4 regions of the Pseudovibrio sp. Ad5 genome follow, and region 4 is predicted to be linked to each of the others. Evidence: riboswitches for the same ligand, from Rfam matches in the RefSeq annotation. Region 4 holds a riboswitch; each other region holds the start of a gene.
The links. A riboswitch is a leader RNA that binds a small molecule or an ion and turns the genes downstream of it on or off. The one in region 4 is predicted to bind cobalamin.
Positions count from the first base shown of each region.

Region 1 (4,210 bases), on a different contig from region 4:
TGGGTCAGATGCTAATTTGGAGACTGATACAAGTTGTTCTTTGCCCGCAAGTAGCATGGAAAACTGGTCGGTGCACAGGTTCATGGAGACAACTCGCCGGGGTGCCTCCGCCTCGCTCTGGTCCGCTCGTACAACAGCAGGACTGATTGCCAGAGCCATCAGAAACGCCATTTGCATGATCTTTTTGATCTTATTTCGCATTTCGACCTTTTGAAAGGCGTACAGACATTGGAAGGCAGCCCGAGCAGAGCCTTCCCCTGCAAGATGCCGCTCAGCTTTCACCGAGCGGCATACTTAATCAGAAACTGGCAGTAAGACCAGCGTAAACGGAAAGACCCGGTGTCTGATAGTCTTTGATCCGCTCATAATCCTGATCCAGCAAGTTTTCACCGCGGACGTGGAACGTCAGATTCTCAGTGTACTGATAAGCAGCTTTGGCATTGACCAGAACGAAGTCGTCGAGCTCACCGTCATCTTCGATACCGGAGACGTAACTGGTATTGAGGTTGAGGGTCAGCACATCAACGGGCTTGTAAGTTGCCCCGACATTCACATCATGCAGCGGTACACGGCGCAGACGTTTTTTGTCTGGTCCAACAGCCCATGTGTAAGTGTAGGCAGCATTGAAGCTCAGATTGTCGAGAACATCCCAGTTAGCAGACAGCTCCGCACCTTGGCTGCGGGACATGCCGTTGATCTGTACGTATTTATTGGTTGTACGGTCATATCTAATCAAATCTTCAGTCATGATCTGAAAATAGGTTCCTGAAAGTCTAAGTTTATCACCCAACAGATTCTGATCGATACCCAGGTCAAAACTCATGGCAGTTTCAGGTTCAAAATTTGGGTTCCCATATTTTACGTCATACAACTCATAAGATGATGGCGCTCGAAAACCATTCCCGAGGCTTGAATGGATACGCGTATCTTCAAGCAACTGATAGGAAATGGTTCCACGACCAGACCAATAAGCACCGAAATGAGAATGGTAATCCAAGCGAGAAGACACCGAGAGGCTTAGGTCATCTGATGGCTCAACCATTGCTTCAACAAAGCCACCAAAGATACGGCTACTACCATACTCAGTATAGTCTTCATGCATCCAATCGCCACCAAAATTCAAAGTAATTTCGTCTGTCGCTTCAAAGGTATTGAGAACGTCAAACTTGTAACGATCACCTGAGTACTTTTTGGAGAACCCGCCAAAGTATTGGCGCTTTGTATGAATGACCTGAAACGAAGCATCAGTTGTTACTCGATCATCAAACCAAGCAACATCTGCACCAAATTTTCCCATGTACTGATGAAAATCCTGCTCATCACGCCCATCTGGATCAGATCCCCCATCAAACTCGCTGTGACCATCCGTACCGCGTGCAACAAAATATAGGTTCAGAGCCTCTGTGACATCGACTGAACCTTTTGCAGAAAAGGTCAGGTTCTCATAACCGTCCTCATCTGCTGTGTCACTTTTTGGAGTTTGCGCGCTAAACCCATCAGTATGGTAGCGCTGCACATTTACTGCGATATCTGCTGTTTCAGTCGCCGCTTGAAATCCATAGGACGCGTTGACGGTTCCGTAGCTGCCGCCCTCGATGGCCGCATTATGCTTCACGGTGCCCGGCGCAGCGCGTTTGGTGATGATATTGATAACACCCCCCACCGCTTGGCCACCATATAATGCACTGTGCGAGCCTTTTAAGATTTCAATACGCTCAACATCATTAAGTAGGACATGCTCAAGGCGAGCTTCAACTTGCGTACCAGACGGGTCAGCAATATCGACACCATCCAGCAAAATCTTCGTGTAATAACCACTCATTCCACGAATGCGCAAAGCACTTGTTTTACCCGCTCCGCCGTTTTGCGAGAACGAGATACCCGGCAACTTTGTCAGGTATTCAGAGACAAACATAGCGCCGTCGTTCTTTAGGTCTTCTTCGGTCACGACATGTGTTGTGGAGCCGACTTTGCCGGCTTCGGTTTCCGTTCTGTTGGCGATGACGATGATGTCATCAAGCTCTGTCTCGTTTGCGGATGAGATAAGAGTTGAGCTGAAGAGCGCTGAAAGGGCTACGCCGGACTTGAGGGTAGCTGCGATCCAAGATGTGTTACGCACGAGTTTGGTCCATCATTCACAGCATCCATGTCGGATGCCATGCTGTTGATTGCATTGTGCGCCTTTGAAGAAACTTGGTTCTAACCCGTTGAAACAAAGTCAGATTCATCACCACTCAGACGCACTGTGAATGTCACCTGAACGGAATACCGCCCCTTAGCACGCCCCGTACCGTGGGTGAGTGACTGCATCTGGCAGGTCTCCTGGCTTGCGCGTCCTTATTGTTGCTCCGCCTTCCCAACACCGCTTTAAACAGCTGCATCAGTGGCATGTGTGAGCAACAACTCTACGCTTACAGTTGCGGGGGCAGCCACGGCTTTTCCAAATGGACCGTGTTCCCTTTTCATTTTTATCTGATCGACAAAAATACCAAATGCCCGGCTATTGATCAGATTTCAGGGGCTTCCGTCAACTGGCTGAGCGAGGAACTTGATAAAATTCGACCAATTGCCAGCTAAACTCACAGAATTTGCTGGAGAGAGCACATCTCCATATCTTGCGGTGCGACCACTTAAGGCCGCACCTGCTAGGGATGCTTAGGCGGCATCGCTACCTTCTCGTTTGCTTAGCTCATGAAAATCAAAGCACAGCCGAGAATGACGAGGAGTGCGCCGATCCATGCTCCAATGGCAGGGAACTCTTTGGTTTGCCACCATAAAACAGGTAGCATCATGGCTGGTGTGGTTGCTGACAAGGTAGAAACAATGCCAACTTCGCCACCGCTGAGTGCATAGAGGATCAGCGTCATACCGATCCCCATGCCCAGCATGCCGGACAAGGAGGCCAGTGCGACGATCTCTTTGTTGATTGGGTTCGCCAATCTGAATGGACGGCCCGGCAGGTAAAACAACACCAGCAAACCAAAGGCTGCAATGGTGCAGCGCATAAGAGAAATCGCAACAGGATCTGCTCCACTTTCCATAACGGGGCGAATGATGATTGACCCTACTGATTGGGAAAGTGCGGCCAACGTGCCAAAGAGGATACCAATGGCAACAGGACCTCTAATCGCCTCCCATTTATGGAGCTGGTCTTTGCGCTTTCCAAACGCAATGGAGAGAATAACGCCCACTAAAACGAATAAGATACCAACAAGCGCCTGAAATGACAGTTCCTCTGACAGAAACAACCAACCGAGAAGCGCTGAGATGGGTGCGTTCATGGAAAACAGGATGGCTGTGCGGCGCGGTCCCATACGGTTGAGCGTGAGGAACAGCAATGTGTCCCCCATGAAGATGCCGACAAAGCCAGAGAGAAAGATGAGAGAAGCGTGGCTTGAATCAACCGTATTCCATGTGCCTGTTGCAATGACATAGATACCCAGAAACACCACAACAAACCACATACGCACACAGTTGAAGCCAATGGCTCCAAGGTGTGCTGCAGGTTTTGCTGAAATGAGACCACCAATAGCCCAGGTGGCAGCGGCACCGAGCGCGGCAACTTCAAATAAAAACATGGGGTGACCTAACCGACGAAACTACGGCACGACGCAGTTTGTTTATAAAAGCCAACCAGCTCTACTGCTCTTGGATTTGCCGCGCAAGCGCAGTCTGGTGAATTTTAGAACAGACCAACAGCTATTCAGGCAATAATATTTCACATCTCAGCAAAAACACAGATGAGCACCGTTAACTAAGTTAGTTTCAAGTGCCCTACCTCAATCTTGAACTTTGCAGGTGCATTCGGTAGAGATTCTACGTAGAGATTACATTGCTGTTCCTGCCTGATTTGCGTTTTTGACGCTCTCTCCGGCTCATTTGATTACACGTTCTAATCTGGAGATTTTCCATGAAAGATATTGAAATTGCCCGCGCAGCAGACATGAAACCCATTGCGCGCATCGCTCAAAATCTGAAGATCCCGGAGGACGCTCTTGAACCTTATGGCCGGTTTAAAGCCAAGGTTAATCTGGATGAGATGCCTGAGCTGAGCAGTAATCCATATGGAAAACTCATACTTGTCACAGCAGTCTCTCCAACTCCGGCTGGGGAAGGCAAAACCACGACAACCGTAGGACTTGGTGATGCTCTCAACCGCATTGGGTTAAAAACAACCATCTGTCTGCGCGAACCTTCTCTTGGCCCGTGC
Region 1 covers NZ_LMCH01000015.1:95,203-99,412, reverse strand. The annotation lists gene PsAD5_RS09225 (ABC transporter substrate-binding protein) at 1-201, opposite strand, end outside; gene PsAD5_RS09220 (TonB-dependent receptor plug domain-containing protein) at 299-2,119, opposite strand; cobalamin riboswitch at 2,296-2,508, opposite strand; gene PsAD5_RS09215 (DMT family transporter) at 2,685-3,578, opposite strand; gene PsAD5_RS09210 (formate--tetrahydrofolate ligase) at 3,911-4,210, shown strand, end outside.
Region 1: linked by a shared signal. The riboswitch ahead of PsAD5_RS09220 (TonB-dependent receptor plug domain-containing protein) and the one ahead of PsAD5_RS26460 (ABC transporter ATP-binding protein) in region 4 are both predicted to bind cobalamin.

Region 2 (4,210 bases), on a different contig from region 4:
CCAGGCCTCCACACGCGGCCCAACCGCCTGCACCAGCACCGGCGCGGCCTTGCCCTCAACCACCACACTGCCCTTAATGCGCAACACACCAGAAACCTTCATGGCCGCTTCCACCTGTGCCTTCACCTCATCAATTGAAGCAAACCGGCGGGTTGGCAGTACAAAACTCTCAAAATCATCATGAGAATGATCGTGATGATGATGGTGGTCGTGGTCGTGGTCGTGGTCGTGGTCGTGGTCGTGAGCATGCTGCGCTTCATGGTGAGAAAGACGCAAGTCCATATCATCTTCGGCCCCGGCATCACGCCCAAGCAGAACATCCAGCGCCAGCTCGCCATGAGAGGCAGCCACAATCTCAACCCCATCACGCACCCGGCCACGGATCGTCTGCTTGACAGCCGCCAGCTCTGCCTCGCTCAAAAGGTCCGCTTTGGAAAGCACAACAAGGTCAGCACAGGTCAGCTGATCCGCAAAAAGCTCTTCCACCGGGCTTTCATGGTCCAGCGCATCATCCGCTGCCCGCTGTGCAGCAACAGCCTCTTCATCGCAGGCCACTTTGCCAGCAGCAACAGCCGGTGCATCTACCACGGTCACCACACTGTCAACGGTCACACGTGGCTTGACAGAAGGCCAGTTGAACGCCCGCACCAACGGCTGTGGCAGAGCAAGGCCAGAGGTTTCAATCACAACCACATCCGGCACCTGCTCGCGCTCCAGAAGCATCTCCATGGTCGGCAGAAAATCATCAGCTACCGTGCAGCAAATGCAGCCATTGGCCAGCTCCACCACTTCATCAGCAGAACAGTCCGGGTCAGCACAGCCATTCACCAGTGAGCCATCAAAACCCATCTCGCCGAACTCATTGACGATCAGCGCTATGCGCTTGTTCTGTGCCTTCATCAGCAGGTTACGCACCAGCGTTGTTTTTCCGGCCCCCAGAAAACCAGTGATAATGACAGCAGGGATTTTTTTAGAAGGTGCAGCAAAAGAAACAGTCATAGGGAAATCTCCGGTAAAACAGCAGGCTTCAGCTGCAAAGGCTGCCCAGCAGCCACAAACATCACAAAATGGCAGAGGTCGGCGATACGCTGGTTCAGGCGGCCAGCTTCATCTCGAAAGGCGCGGGCCATGGCGTTTTCAGGCACAATGCCCATGCCCACTTCATTGCCAACAAACACAACAGGGCACGGCAAAGAGCTAAGAACCGCCTCAAGCCGCTCAAGCTCCACGGTCCAGTCCCGCGACCCGTGCATAAGGTTGGAAAGCCAAAGCGTCAGACAATCAACGAGGATCGCACGATCGCTGCTGGCATGCGTTTCCAGCACGCGCACAAGCTCCAGCGGCTCCTCAACAGTGTCCCAAAGGTCGCCCCGCTGCATCTTATGATGCGCGATACGCTCCTCCATTTCACCGTCAAAGGCCTGGCCTGTCGCGATATAAGTCGGGCGTCGCCCGCTGCTTATAACCAGCTTTTCCGCATATGCGCTTTTCCCGGAACGAGCTCCACCCGTAACCAGGCAATGGCGAACACCAAGGTCGCCTCTCTGTTCAGCCATCTGGGTTAGCTGGTCAGCAAGCGCAAAGAAGCCGGGGCTTCAGTCAAAGAATATGAAAGTACAGCAACTGTCTCGCACGGAGACAGGAAAATATGCGTCATGAGCACCTCTCGCCGTCCACCCGACAGCAGTCCTATGTCAAATCATATCTCCAGCCGGTCTCCTGGCTTGCGGCTCAACCGACCATAGCCCCTTCCCAGCCCTTAAAAGGCCAGTGGGATTTTCGCTAAGGTCTCACCGCTCACAGTTGCGGGGGCAGCTGCGGCTTGTCTCCATAATATATGGAACCGCATTCCCGTTTAATCTTGTCATTCCAAAGCCTGAGCCGGAACAAAAAGAAACTGGAGTTCTGGCCTTAAGTGTGGGGCGCAATCAGCTCTCCTGTCAATTGTCTTTGTGAGGATTCCAACATCACCGGAAAATCAAACCCGCAAAATCCGCGGTTTTTGGAGATTTCTGGCTAACCCCCTTGGATATCTCAATAAAAAAATAGAGAAACTGTCCACAAATCGAAAAATACGCAAAAAACGACTTGGCAAACACAACATGCCTCTGTAAAAGCCTCCTCACGCAAACGGCGAGGCAAACTCGCAAGGGTGTCATGATCCCCGGTAGCTCAGTGGTAGAGCAAGCGGCTGTTAACCGCTTGGTCGCTGGTTCGAATCCGGCCCGGGGAGCCATCCTTTTTCGTTTGCAGCCATACGGCAAGATCATCGTGATCCCCGGTAGCTCAGTGGTAGAGCAAGCGGCTGTTAACCGCTTGGTCGCTGGTTCGAATCCGGCCCGGGGAGCCACTTCTTTTATCGATCGCCGCCAATGGCAACATAGTATGATCCCCGGTAGCTCAGTGGTAGAGCAAGCGGCTGTTAACCGCTTGGTCGCTGGTTCGAATCCGGCCCGGGGAGCCATACTTCTCTCTTTATCCTCCCCTTCTTCTTAAAACAGCTCTTCTCTTCACAAAACACGTGCGTGCGCGTCTATCCAGAAAACAAGAAAAATGATGGGTAGAAAACCATGTTCACGCGAAGCGAAGGTGCAGCACTATCAAGTGCCGCTGGCCGAAGACATAAAGTCCATTTGGGTAGAACTCTCTTCCGCACAAAAGCGGAGGCGTTCCATTTTGCGCTAAAACTCACCCTGATCCTGCACATGGCCACCCACTGACGCAGCTCTGGCTCCTTCAATTTTCAGGGAGTTCATAAGTTGGGAGAGCTGTGCATATCAGCAACGAGCTCAAATACCGCCTAATGGCCCTTGGCACCCATAAAAAATTGGCCGAAATGAAGCGCTGTTCTTTCAAAAGCTTAGCTCATGCGGAAAAATACTAGATTTTTTTGCCATATGCACAAACTGCGATCTACATCACAGTTCTATCCAAATCCTATAGCAAATCAACACAATGAAAATTTTACATAATAGCATTTAAATAACCTGAAAGTATAAATACGCGAAACATAATTTATATACAATTATTATGGCATAGATACTCTAAGTAAATGCGTATACCTCTAATATATCTAGTGCATATTATCATAATCACTACTAAGTGATGACTAGTGAAGTGCACATAATAAGGCGCCCCCTCTGGGAAAGTTGCTGCGTAAAAGTCAGGGAGCCATAAATGAGTAGTCTGTTGCCATCCTGCGGTCTGCCGCAAACCTTCAAGTTGCATCTCACAAGATCAGGGTTTCTTGCCGCCTGCATCGCTGCGCCACTCGCTTTGGCTGCGCCTTCGCACGCAGAAACGCCCCCCGCCTCCGCGCCTGCCACAACATCAGGCCCTCAGCTCATCGAAAAATCCGACAATGGCAACACCTACGCCATGCCAGAGGATTATCTGGCCGTCACCGTTGCTCCGCCCTCCAAAACTCCCTACGCCGATCCATTAGAGAGTGATTTGTCCATCTGGGTTGGTGAGGTGGAAATTGAGGGCCGCAAGACCCTGTGGGTCGAGTTGATCGATACCCACGGCGAGGTCATTTACAATTCCGAGGTCCAGCAAAACGAGACGCATCTGCTGCCAGATGGCAGAGCCATTGCCGTCACCGTGATGCAACCTGCCACTCACAACAAAGCACTGCAGTCTGCCAGCCTGAAGAAAGACCAGTCCCGCGTGCCAACTGATGAGCGCTTTGTCATCACCCGCAAGGAAGCTTTTGCCCCGGCGCTGGATACGCAGGTGAACCTGCTGGAAGTGCAGCCCGTCCCGAAGGAAGTCCATAACTCCTTCATGCTACGCGCAGGTGAGAACGGCGAGATCCTCTGGAAAGCCACCAAGGATGCCATCACCTGGCTGGAAAGCAGATCCTGACGAAGACTGGACTGCGCGCAAATCGATACTCTCTCAAATCGCATTTAGCGCACTCATTCGAAAGCCACGCACCCCGTGAGCAATTTTGTTCTCATGCGCAATTGCAAAGAGAATAATATCCTAGTCTGACGCACCCTTTGGCAGCCCATTTCTTGTTCTCGTGAGGTCAGCACAGTAGCGTGGTCTCAAAAGGGGTAAACACCCGCATTCTGATTTTTGGTCATACGAATTATTTGAGAGAAACTATGGATACGCGCGCCTCTGCCATCGAAGCCATCGGCAACACTCCACTTATTCGCCTCAAAGGCCCCTCCGAGCGAACCGGCTGTGAAATTCTCGGCAA
Region 2 covers NZ_LMCH01000025.1:92,279-96,488, reverse strand. The annotation lists gene cobW (cobalamin biosynthesis protein CobW) at 1-999, opposite strand, end outside; gene cobU (bifunctional adenosylcobinamide kinase/adenosylcobinamide-phosphate guanylyltransferase) at 996-1,556, opposite strand; cobalamin riboswitch at 1,693-1,901, opposite strand; tRNA gene PsAD5_RS12710 (tRNA-Asn) at 2,162-2,236, shown strand; tRNA gene PsAD5_RS12705 (tRNA-Asn) at 2,276-2,350, shown strand; tRNA gene PsAD5_RS12700 (tRNA-Asn) at 2,390-2,464, shown strand; gene PsAD5_RS12695 (hypothetical protein) at 3,178-3,867, shown strand; gene PsAD5_RS12690 (cysteine synthase A) at 4,113-4,210, shown strand, end outside.
Region 2: linked by a shared signal. The riboswitch ahead of cobU (bifunctional adenosylcobinamide kinase/adenosylcobinamide-phosphate guanylyltransferase) and the one ahead of PsAD5_RS26460 (ABC transporter ATP-binding protein) in region 4 are both predicted to bind cobalamin.

Region 3 (4,210 bases), on a different contig from region 4:
GTCGATAACATTGTTACCCAGACGCTCACCAACAGGGATCAGGATCTGCTCAATTGAAGGCATACGCTCTTCTTGAGCAGTCAACAGCGCATCATAAGCATTGATACGCGCTTTTGACTTGGTCTGACGGCCCTTCGGCGTCATGCCCATCCATTCCTGCTCACGCTTGATAGCGCGGGAACGAGCCATGTTCTCACGGCCTTCCTGCTCCATGCGCTTAGTTTTCTGACCAAGGTAAGTGGAGTAGTTGCCTTCATAAGGAATGCCCTGACCGCGGTCGAGTTCCAGAATCCAGCCAGTCACGTTGTCAAGGAAGTAGCGATCGTGGGTAATGATCAGCACTGAACCCTTAAACTCACGCAGATGGCGTTCCAGCCAGTGCACGGTCTCAGCGTCAAGGTGGTTGGTTGGTTCGTCAAGCAGCATCAGGTCAGGCTCGGACAAGAGCAGCTGACACAACGCGATACGGCGACGCTCACCACCAGAAAGGTTATTTACAGGAGAGTCGGATGGAGGGCAGCGAAGCGCTTCCATTGCCATCTCAACCTGGCTTTCCAGATTCCACAGATCTTGCGCATCAATGATGTCCTGCAGCTGAGCACCTTCATCGGCTGTCTCATCTGAGTAGTTCATCATCAGTTCGTTATAACGATCCAGAAGTGCCTGCTTGTGCGCAACGCCTTCCATCACGTTTTCAAGGACGGTCTTGTCCTCATTCAGCTTTGGTTCCTGCGGCAGGTAGCCAACCTTGGCACCTTCTGCAGCCCATGCCTCACCGGTGTACTCTTTATCAAGACCAGCCATGATCTTCAAAAGAGTAGACTTACCTGCACCGTTTGGACCAAGGATACCGATTTTCGCATCCGGGTAGAAAGACAGGTGAATATTGTCGAGTACTTTTTTTGCACCGTAGGCCTTGGAGACCCCGTGCATGTGATAGATGAACTGGCGCGCCATGGACTGCCTGCATCTCCTGATCTGTGTAAACAATGAAATCTCTGGAGAGCACTCATAGTGGAAGCAGCGCCAAGGGGCAATCCATAACACTTCAGCGATGATCAAATCCGTCGCTTTTTCTCCTCAAACGGAGAATTTCACGACAACACCTGGTCACTTCCACGCAAGAAAAAGGGCAGCAGGTTTACACTGCCGCCCCAATAACAAACAAACTCGTGAAAACTTACGCAAGCTTCAACTGCGGAACCACTGTCAGGTTCCGAACAATCGCATTGTCTTCAACGGCCTTGAGCCCCTTCACAGCAATGAAGGTGACCAATGGCTCACACGCAACAATTGCCAGATAAGACAGAGCAAACTGCGCCCATGCCGTAAACGGCGTAGCAACGTCCCCAATCATCAACCAGAAGCCAACCATGCCGGTCACGCCAGCATAATACATCGCATCCAACTTCAGAATCTGCGCAAAGCTCACACGCTTGGTCAGTTCCTTGGAAAACAGCTCACGGCCACTCAGGTAGTGAACGGCAATCAGCGGCAACATCAAAGACAGGCTGTTGACGCCAAGGTGGTACATGTCCTGCGGATCAAAAGCGAGCGCCTGAAACAGCAAGCCAATGGCAAACCCAAGCAGAACAGGGGTAAACCCGAGCGTCAGATACATCGCCATCGCACCAACGAAGTGAAGTTCTGATGCTCCAACAGACATATGGAAGCTCTGCATGAAAATGGAGAAGAAAACCGCAGCCAATAGCGTTTTCAGTGGTGTGAATGGCTCTTTCAGGAATTCGGAGATCTGCTCTTTGCAGCCCCAGACAATAACGCCAACGGCCCCTGCATTGGCAGCAATAACCTTGGCGGCGGAAACGTAACCCGGTTCAATATGCATTTAATATGCTCCTCTTCGCACCCTCCGTGCGGTCATGAGTTTATGTCGTGTCGGGCAGGTTTCCTGGCTTATGGCTTTTGCGTCCTCCGCCTTCCCAGAGATCATCTCCAGTGGCTTTTATGAAGAAGGCACCACGTAACAGTTGCGGGGGCAGCTGCGGTTCGGGCCCATCTTTGGTCATCCCTACCGCATTCCCTTTTCATCCAAGAAGCTTGGCTTCTACAGAACCCAACAGCGGGAATATCCTAAATTACAAGAGAAGACACAACTAGAAATAAGAGGTAGTTGGAATAAGCAACAATCAGAGGGATGCAACGGCCTTCGTAACCCGCCAGAGCTGCAGGCAAAAAAAGAGGCGTGTACCCGTTGGTACACGCCTTTAAGAAAGTTGACACTCCCCCATCCGAGTGCCAGCCGAAGCTGTATTTAGAAATATCAGAGTGCCCCACCTCTTCATTGATCTTCATCAAAATAAATAAAATTACCTCAGAAACATCGGATATTATTCAACATTACAAAAGCACTCAGATTTTCAATCGATTAAAACTAGAATAGATCAAATATATCTCGTGCATCTTGCAACGAAAGTCTCAGTATTTTCTATTAGTTCTTGCTATAAGTTCTCTCCGAAGGTGCCTGCCACGAATATTTCCTTAGCCAATGCTCCTCAGGAGAAATCACAAAGCTCCAGGAGTTCTGCTGCTCTCCAGAATCATCAGGAGTTGAATCCGGTGTCTGAATGGAAGCATTTTGGCTGGCAGAAATCTGGATTTTAAGCACCCCCTCACCTTTTCCAGCAAGCTTCAGCAAGCCAAGATCACTGTGAGATCGTCCAAGAAAAATCTGGGGTGCTGTTCCTATCCTCTCCCAGATAGTTCGGGCAAGATCTGTTGAAGACATCGGCGCTACGTGGGGAGTAACCTCGATAACCCGAAATCTCGGAAGTCCATAATTCAACTCCGCCATTGTGCGGTCTACTTCATGATCTCCAAAGCTTAAAACCCAAATCTGAAAGTGATGCTCTTTTAAAAAGCCCACCAGCTCTTTCAGAGGCTGAAAAGCGAACTCTCTATACGTTGCGCCAACAGCCTTCGGCCCGTGTAATGACAGATGAGCACGTACACTCTCAGAATAAACAGCAAAGCTTCCAAAACTGTCGCCAGCTTCAGGTGGCGTCACTTCATTGTCTGCGCCAGCCAGCGCGTCACTCCATAAAGCCCCATCGCCAACCAAAACAGCAACACGGTCATCGAGTTTCACATATTCAGGGCTCCCAGCCCGAGCCATACGCTCAATGCTTTCTACGATACCATGGCGTGCTGTGGTTGAGCTCCAACTCGGCAAGATGTTATCTCGCTCACCACCAGTTGGCTGCAAAACCGAAACCGCTGAGTATAAAAACAAGCTGGACCACTGCATCGTTCAAGACCACCTGAAAGTTGTTTCAGCAAGATGGTGAACTACAATGCACATCAATTGCCCATAAAAAATGAACTAAATGCTCTCGTGAAAAGAGAAGAGAATCATAATTGACAGCCCGTCCCTCTTTCCTCTCAACTTGAAGATAAATACGAGTATTCACGTATATAAAGAATTTCACTCAACGAAACATTTACTTACAATTTTCATAAATTTGCTTTGGACGTGTCAGATAAACGTCATATGCACCGCACTTTTCGATACTTTTTAGAATTAAACCCGGTTCATCCCTAGAATTCTTAATAAATGCGCAATAATTTCAAACAATTATGCCGAGGAATTTCCTGGGGTACCCAAATGCATTTTCGAGCCCTCTTACTTCCTGTATTGCTCCTTTTCGTTTTAATTGGTTTATCGATACACTTCATGTCAGCGTCATCGTATGCGTCGATTTTCGATCCTGCGACAGGTGGCCTGCACAATCAGCTCAATCAAGCTGAACTGCTCACTCAGCAGCAGAACCTATGGACCATATTGTCTGTTGGATTGTTCGCGCTTGGTGTTCTTGGAATACTTATTGTCTATTCCAGCCTGTTTATTCAGGAGCGTATGCGGGCGACGCGTTTTTTCAACCGTGCCCTTCTCCTCATCATCATCAGTTCAGCAGCATGCCTGCTCATCGACACAACGCTGAACTTGCCTGATGTAACGGCACAATTGATCCTCTGGCAGTCTCAAGTGGAATTCAGACCACAGGGGGACATCCACGCCGCTGCAATCCACGCAGCAATGGCAGCGATGATCGCAGTTCTGGCTTATCTGCCTCTATCCCATCAGCTGACACTGCGTGCGACGATCATTCTCGCACTCTCAATCGGCGGGGTCATCTACCCTGCCTACCTGAAGGGTGTCCAAGGGTTATTGCTTCATCCGATTAGCCAAAAC
Region 3 covers NZ_LMCH01000065.1:141,602-145,811, forward strand. The annotation lists gene ettA (energy-dependent translational throttle protein EttA) at 1-957, opposite strand, end outside; gene PsAD5_RS23815 (energy-coupling factor ABC transporter permease) at 1,181-1,846, opposite strand; cobalamin riboswitch at 1,883-2,093, opposite strand; gene PsAD5_RS23825 (hypothetical protein) at 2,450-3,265, opposite strand; gene PsAD5_RS23830 (EAL domain-containing protein) at 3,692-4,210, shown strand, end outside.
Region 3: linked by a shared signal. The riboswitch ahead of PsAD5_RS23815 (energy-coupling factor ABC transporter permease) and the one ahead of PsAD5_RS26460 (ABC transporter ATP-binding protein) in region 4 are both predicted to bind cobalamin.

Region 4 (4,210 bases):
ACCCAGAAACGCCAGCAAAGGTACGGTGAGCATCCCCAAAAACAGCCCCGTATGCAGCAGAGCCAACACCGCCCCAAACGCGCCACCAGCTGAAATGCCGATCAAATGCGGGTCAGCTAGCGGGTTGCGGGTGACGGATTGAAGGCAAGCTCCCACGATGGAAAGCCCGGCCCCCACCATGATCGCCAGCAGCGCACGGGGCAGGCGGATCTCCCAGAGAATGCTCTCCCGCCCCAGCGACCAGCTCGGCTCAACCGTGCCCGGCACCAGTTTGTTGGCAAGAACACCCCATACAGTCTCCATGGAAATGGAAACCGCCCCAACGGAGACCGCAAGGCAGACAGAAAGAACCAGCGCAGCCAATCCCACGCAGCAAATCTGCAGCAAATGATGAGAAGAGCCCTCTTTGGGGGCTACAACAACGCCGGTTCCTTCGCTCATTGTTAGTTACCCCAGAATGCGGTTGCGAGTTTCTTGATCGCCTTGATGTTCCGTGGTCCCGGAGTTGCTTCAGCATATTCCAGCGTCACGAACCGGTCATTCTTCACCGCATCCATATCCGCAAAGGCGGGGTTGTTGAGCATGAACTCACGCTTCTGCGCAGCAGTCACTTCGCCGTAGTTGATAATCACGATCACTTCCGGGTTGGTCTCAACCACAGCCTCCCAGTTCACGCGCACCCAGCTCTTATCCAATGTATCCGTCACGTTGGTGCCGCCAGCAGCCTCAATCAGCGCGGTTGGCATCCCATAACGACCAGCAGTGAACGGAGAATCTTCACCTCCGTCATAAACAAACACACGCAGAGGTGTGTCAGCAGCCTTCAAGCCAGCTTTGAACTGCGCAAGGTCTTCGCGATAAGCCTGCACCAACGCTTCCGCCCGCTCTTCAACATCAAAGATGCGGCCAAGGTTCAAAAGATCATTGTACATGTCATCCATGGAAACCTTTGGCTTCTCGCCAATATGGATGCAGCTCTCGGTCAGCTCGTACACCTTGATACCGAACGGCTCCAGCGTCTCCGGTGTGAGCTCGCCACCAACCCTCATACCATAATTCCAACCTGCAAAAAAGAAATCCGCGTCAGCACCAATTAGGATTTCTTTGTTCGGATACTTTGGGGCAAGCTCCGGCAGCACAGCCACTTGATCCGTGAGCTCTTCATCCAGCGTCTTCCACCCAGAAATACCGGTGTAGCCCACCATGTTGTCCTGCAACTCCAGTGCCAGCATCATTTCTGTGAGGTTGGAGTCATGCGATACCGCCCGCTGCGGCACGCCATCAAATTCGACAGTGCGGTTACAGCTCTTGACGGAAACCTCTGCCAGCGCAGCGGAAGAGGAAAGCAGCGCCGCAGCCAGCGCCAAACCAAGTTTTTTCATGAAAAAGTACCCTTAAGAATGCAGATCAAATGTCAGAAGAGAGTGTTGTCGGTCCACCAGCTGTTCGCGCGTTGTGCGCACCTGAAAAGCCTTGGAAACCAAAGCGGGAGAGAGGATCTGCTCCGGCACCCCAAATCCAAGCATTTGCCCGTGGTCCAGCAACAGGATCTGGTCACACACCTCAGCTGCCATGTTCAGGTCATGCAGGCTGGTGATGATCGTCAGATCCAGCTCTTCAATGAGCTTCAGAATTTCTAGCTGATGGCGAATGTCGAGATGGTTGGTCGGCTCATCCAAAATGAGCAGCTCTGGCTCCTGCGCCAACGCCCGCGCCACCATAACCCGCTGCCGCTCTCCGCCAGAAAGCGTGCCAAACAACCGTCCGGCCAAGGCATCCAGCTGCAAAGCGCGGATCGCACGGTCCACCACCTGCCGGTCTCGTTCTCCGGAAGCTGCTAACCCACTGCGATACGGCGTGCGTCCCAGCTCCACAATCTCACGCACCCTCAGCGCAAAATCCGTCGGCTGCTCTTGCAATACCGCTGCCACCCGCTGTGCCGTGATCTTGGCGGAGAGGGACCAGATGTCATCACCGCCAACGCAAATCTGCCCGCTCATCGGCTTGTTGAACCGATAGAGCAGCCGCAACAACGTAGACTTGCCAGCCCCGTTCGCGCCAACCACGCCAAGCACTTGCCCCGCAGCCAACTCAAAACTCAGTGGCTGTAACACCAACGAACTCTTCCGATCAGGCGCCCACGAAACATCGCACACAGAAACAAAAACCGCGCTCATGCCAAAGCACCCGTGCGCAGCTCAGCCCCAATCGGGCAGCCAACGGTGCCCAAATGATGAGAAACAAGATCAAGCATCGTACCAACCCACCCGAGTGAAACGCTACACATCATCAATGTAACGTTATAACGTTACATTGATTGTCGAATCCTGAGGCAAAAGTCAAGCACACACGCGCGTCGACCATCAGCGGTTCGCAAAACGATCCGGGATAAAGTTTAAGTCTTGAGGAAACAGGTAACATAACGCCCTCCGCGCAACGGCAGGGGCAAACAGAAACCGGATATGTGAGAGGCTTGCGCCAATGCAACCATTATGGCCTCCTCCGGGACGCCCCGCCCGGGTTGAAGTGAAACATAATGGCAGGTCTCCTGACTCGCGGGTCTGTGCTCAGCCAGCCTTCCCGGATCTCTCCAGTGGCATGCTTGGCGTCGCTCGCCGCTTACAGTTGCGGGGGCAGTCACGGAATTAGCGCCTGTTGGCTACACTTCACCGTGTTCCCTTTTAATCCCGAGGCCTTTCGCACCTCAGAAACCATAGGCCCGCATACTGAATTTTGCAGACCTCAATTGCAAGCGCTTTCGAGAATAGACCTGAGGTGCTGTTGATAGCAATTGCCAGCAACTCACTTGAAACACTCAAATACTTTCGCAAAACCATCCCAAGTTTTCCATGAGTTTCACTTGTGACAACGCCTTGCTAGGCTCTTGGCAATGACCAAACAGAGATTGCTTGAATTCACCAACTTTGACCATCCGGATAGCAATAAGTGAAAAGAGATGAAAACAGTCATTAAAAAGACTTCGATAATCTTGAGTGTCTTCGCTGTCTGTTTTGCAGTTTCGGGATGTTTATTGATTGGACCTCTCCTGCCGACACCTGGACATACGGAGATTGTGAAAATCGATTCATCAATGACGAACCAGGAGCTTTCTCGCAAGTTGCTTGCTATCTTTAGAAATCACGGTATAGCCCCCTGCACAATGTCAAGCCCCGCATACCATAGCAAAGTCCGTCACTCAGTTGATGAAAGGCCGCCGAATGGCTGTATTTGGGGAGGCTTTCGTCATCCAAGTCAGCCACAAGTAAATGCTGATGATGCAACTATAATCATCGGAAGTTTCCCAGAGTACAATAATAATGGGATAGGCCAATCAGCGAGATTTCGAAGACTCAGTAACAACGAGTTGGAGGTTACGGTAAAAGGACAAGGTGCGTACTATAGGAAGCTCCCAAACAAAAAAATCGCTCAAAAATTTGCCCGGATTATCAAAGAAAACCTGCAATAACAGCACACCCCACCGTCTTCCCGGACAAGCGCAGCGCAGATCCGAGATCCAGAGCCAAATGCTCAGGTGCTCCTAGCTCCTTCGCAACCCGTTCTTGGTAATCTCACCATGCATCCAGTGGGTGTCACTCTGTACGTGATCTGCGCGCACATACTTGGCCATATGTGTTGCCATGTCAGCCTCTTGGAAAGCCTCAGTGGTTCGCACGACAAAGCCCTCCTGCTTGCTCAGGTTGAGCCCGTTCAGCACTCTGTCAACGCTTGCTTGAGTGAAAACGCCCCTGTGCAACACCGGAACAGGAGCAATGCCCAGCTCTGAGAAACGGTCCAGCGTCGCATCCCAACTCTGTGTGACGCCGCCAACAATCCATGCAAAACCTAGAAAGTAAGTAGGCAACCTGTCATAAGCGACGGAATGACGGGCAAACAGATACTCACCGACGATCCGCTCATCCTCAGCAAGACACGGCGAAACACCTGCCGCAAAAGCTTTCATCCAATCACGGGATGGATGATACCCACTGTCAGGGCTACGCGCATGGCATCCACTCTGCAGGATAGTCGTATTCTCGCCGTCCATCTTCTCGGTAAAGACGACCTCTGCTGCGCTTTCCAGAACCGCCAAATCCCGCAGGATCTTGTCATCGCTCATTACACCGGGAGAGCTGGGTAAGTGATAGGTGCGGCCATACTTCTTCATCGATCCCGCAGCTCCTTATCTTCAAAGCTAATAAGGGAACTCCGA
Region 4 covers NZ_LMCH01000066.1:291,307-295,516, reverse strand. The annotation lists gene PsAD5_RS26470 (FecCD family ABC transporter permease) at 1-441, opposite strand, end outside; gene PsAD5_RS26465 (ABC transporter substrate-binding protein) at 444-1,382, opposite strand; gene PsAD5_RS26460 (ABC transporter ATP-binding protein) at 1,395-2,177, opposite strand; cobalamin riboswitch at 2,522-2,731, opposite strand; gene PsAD5_RS26450 (RNA ligase family protein) at 3,539-4,165, opposite strand.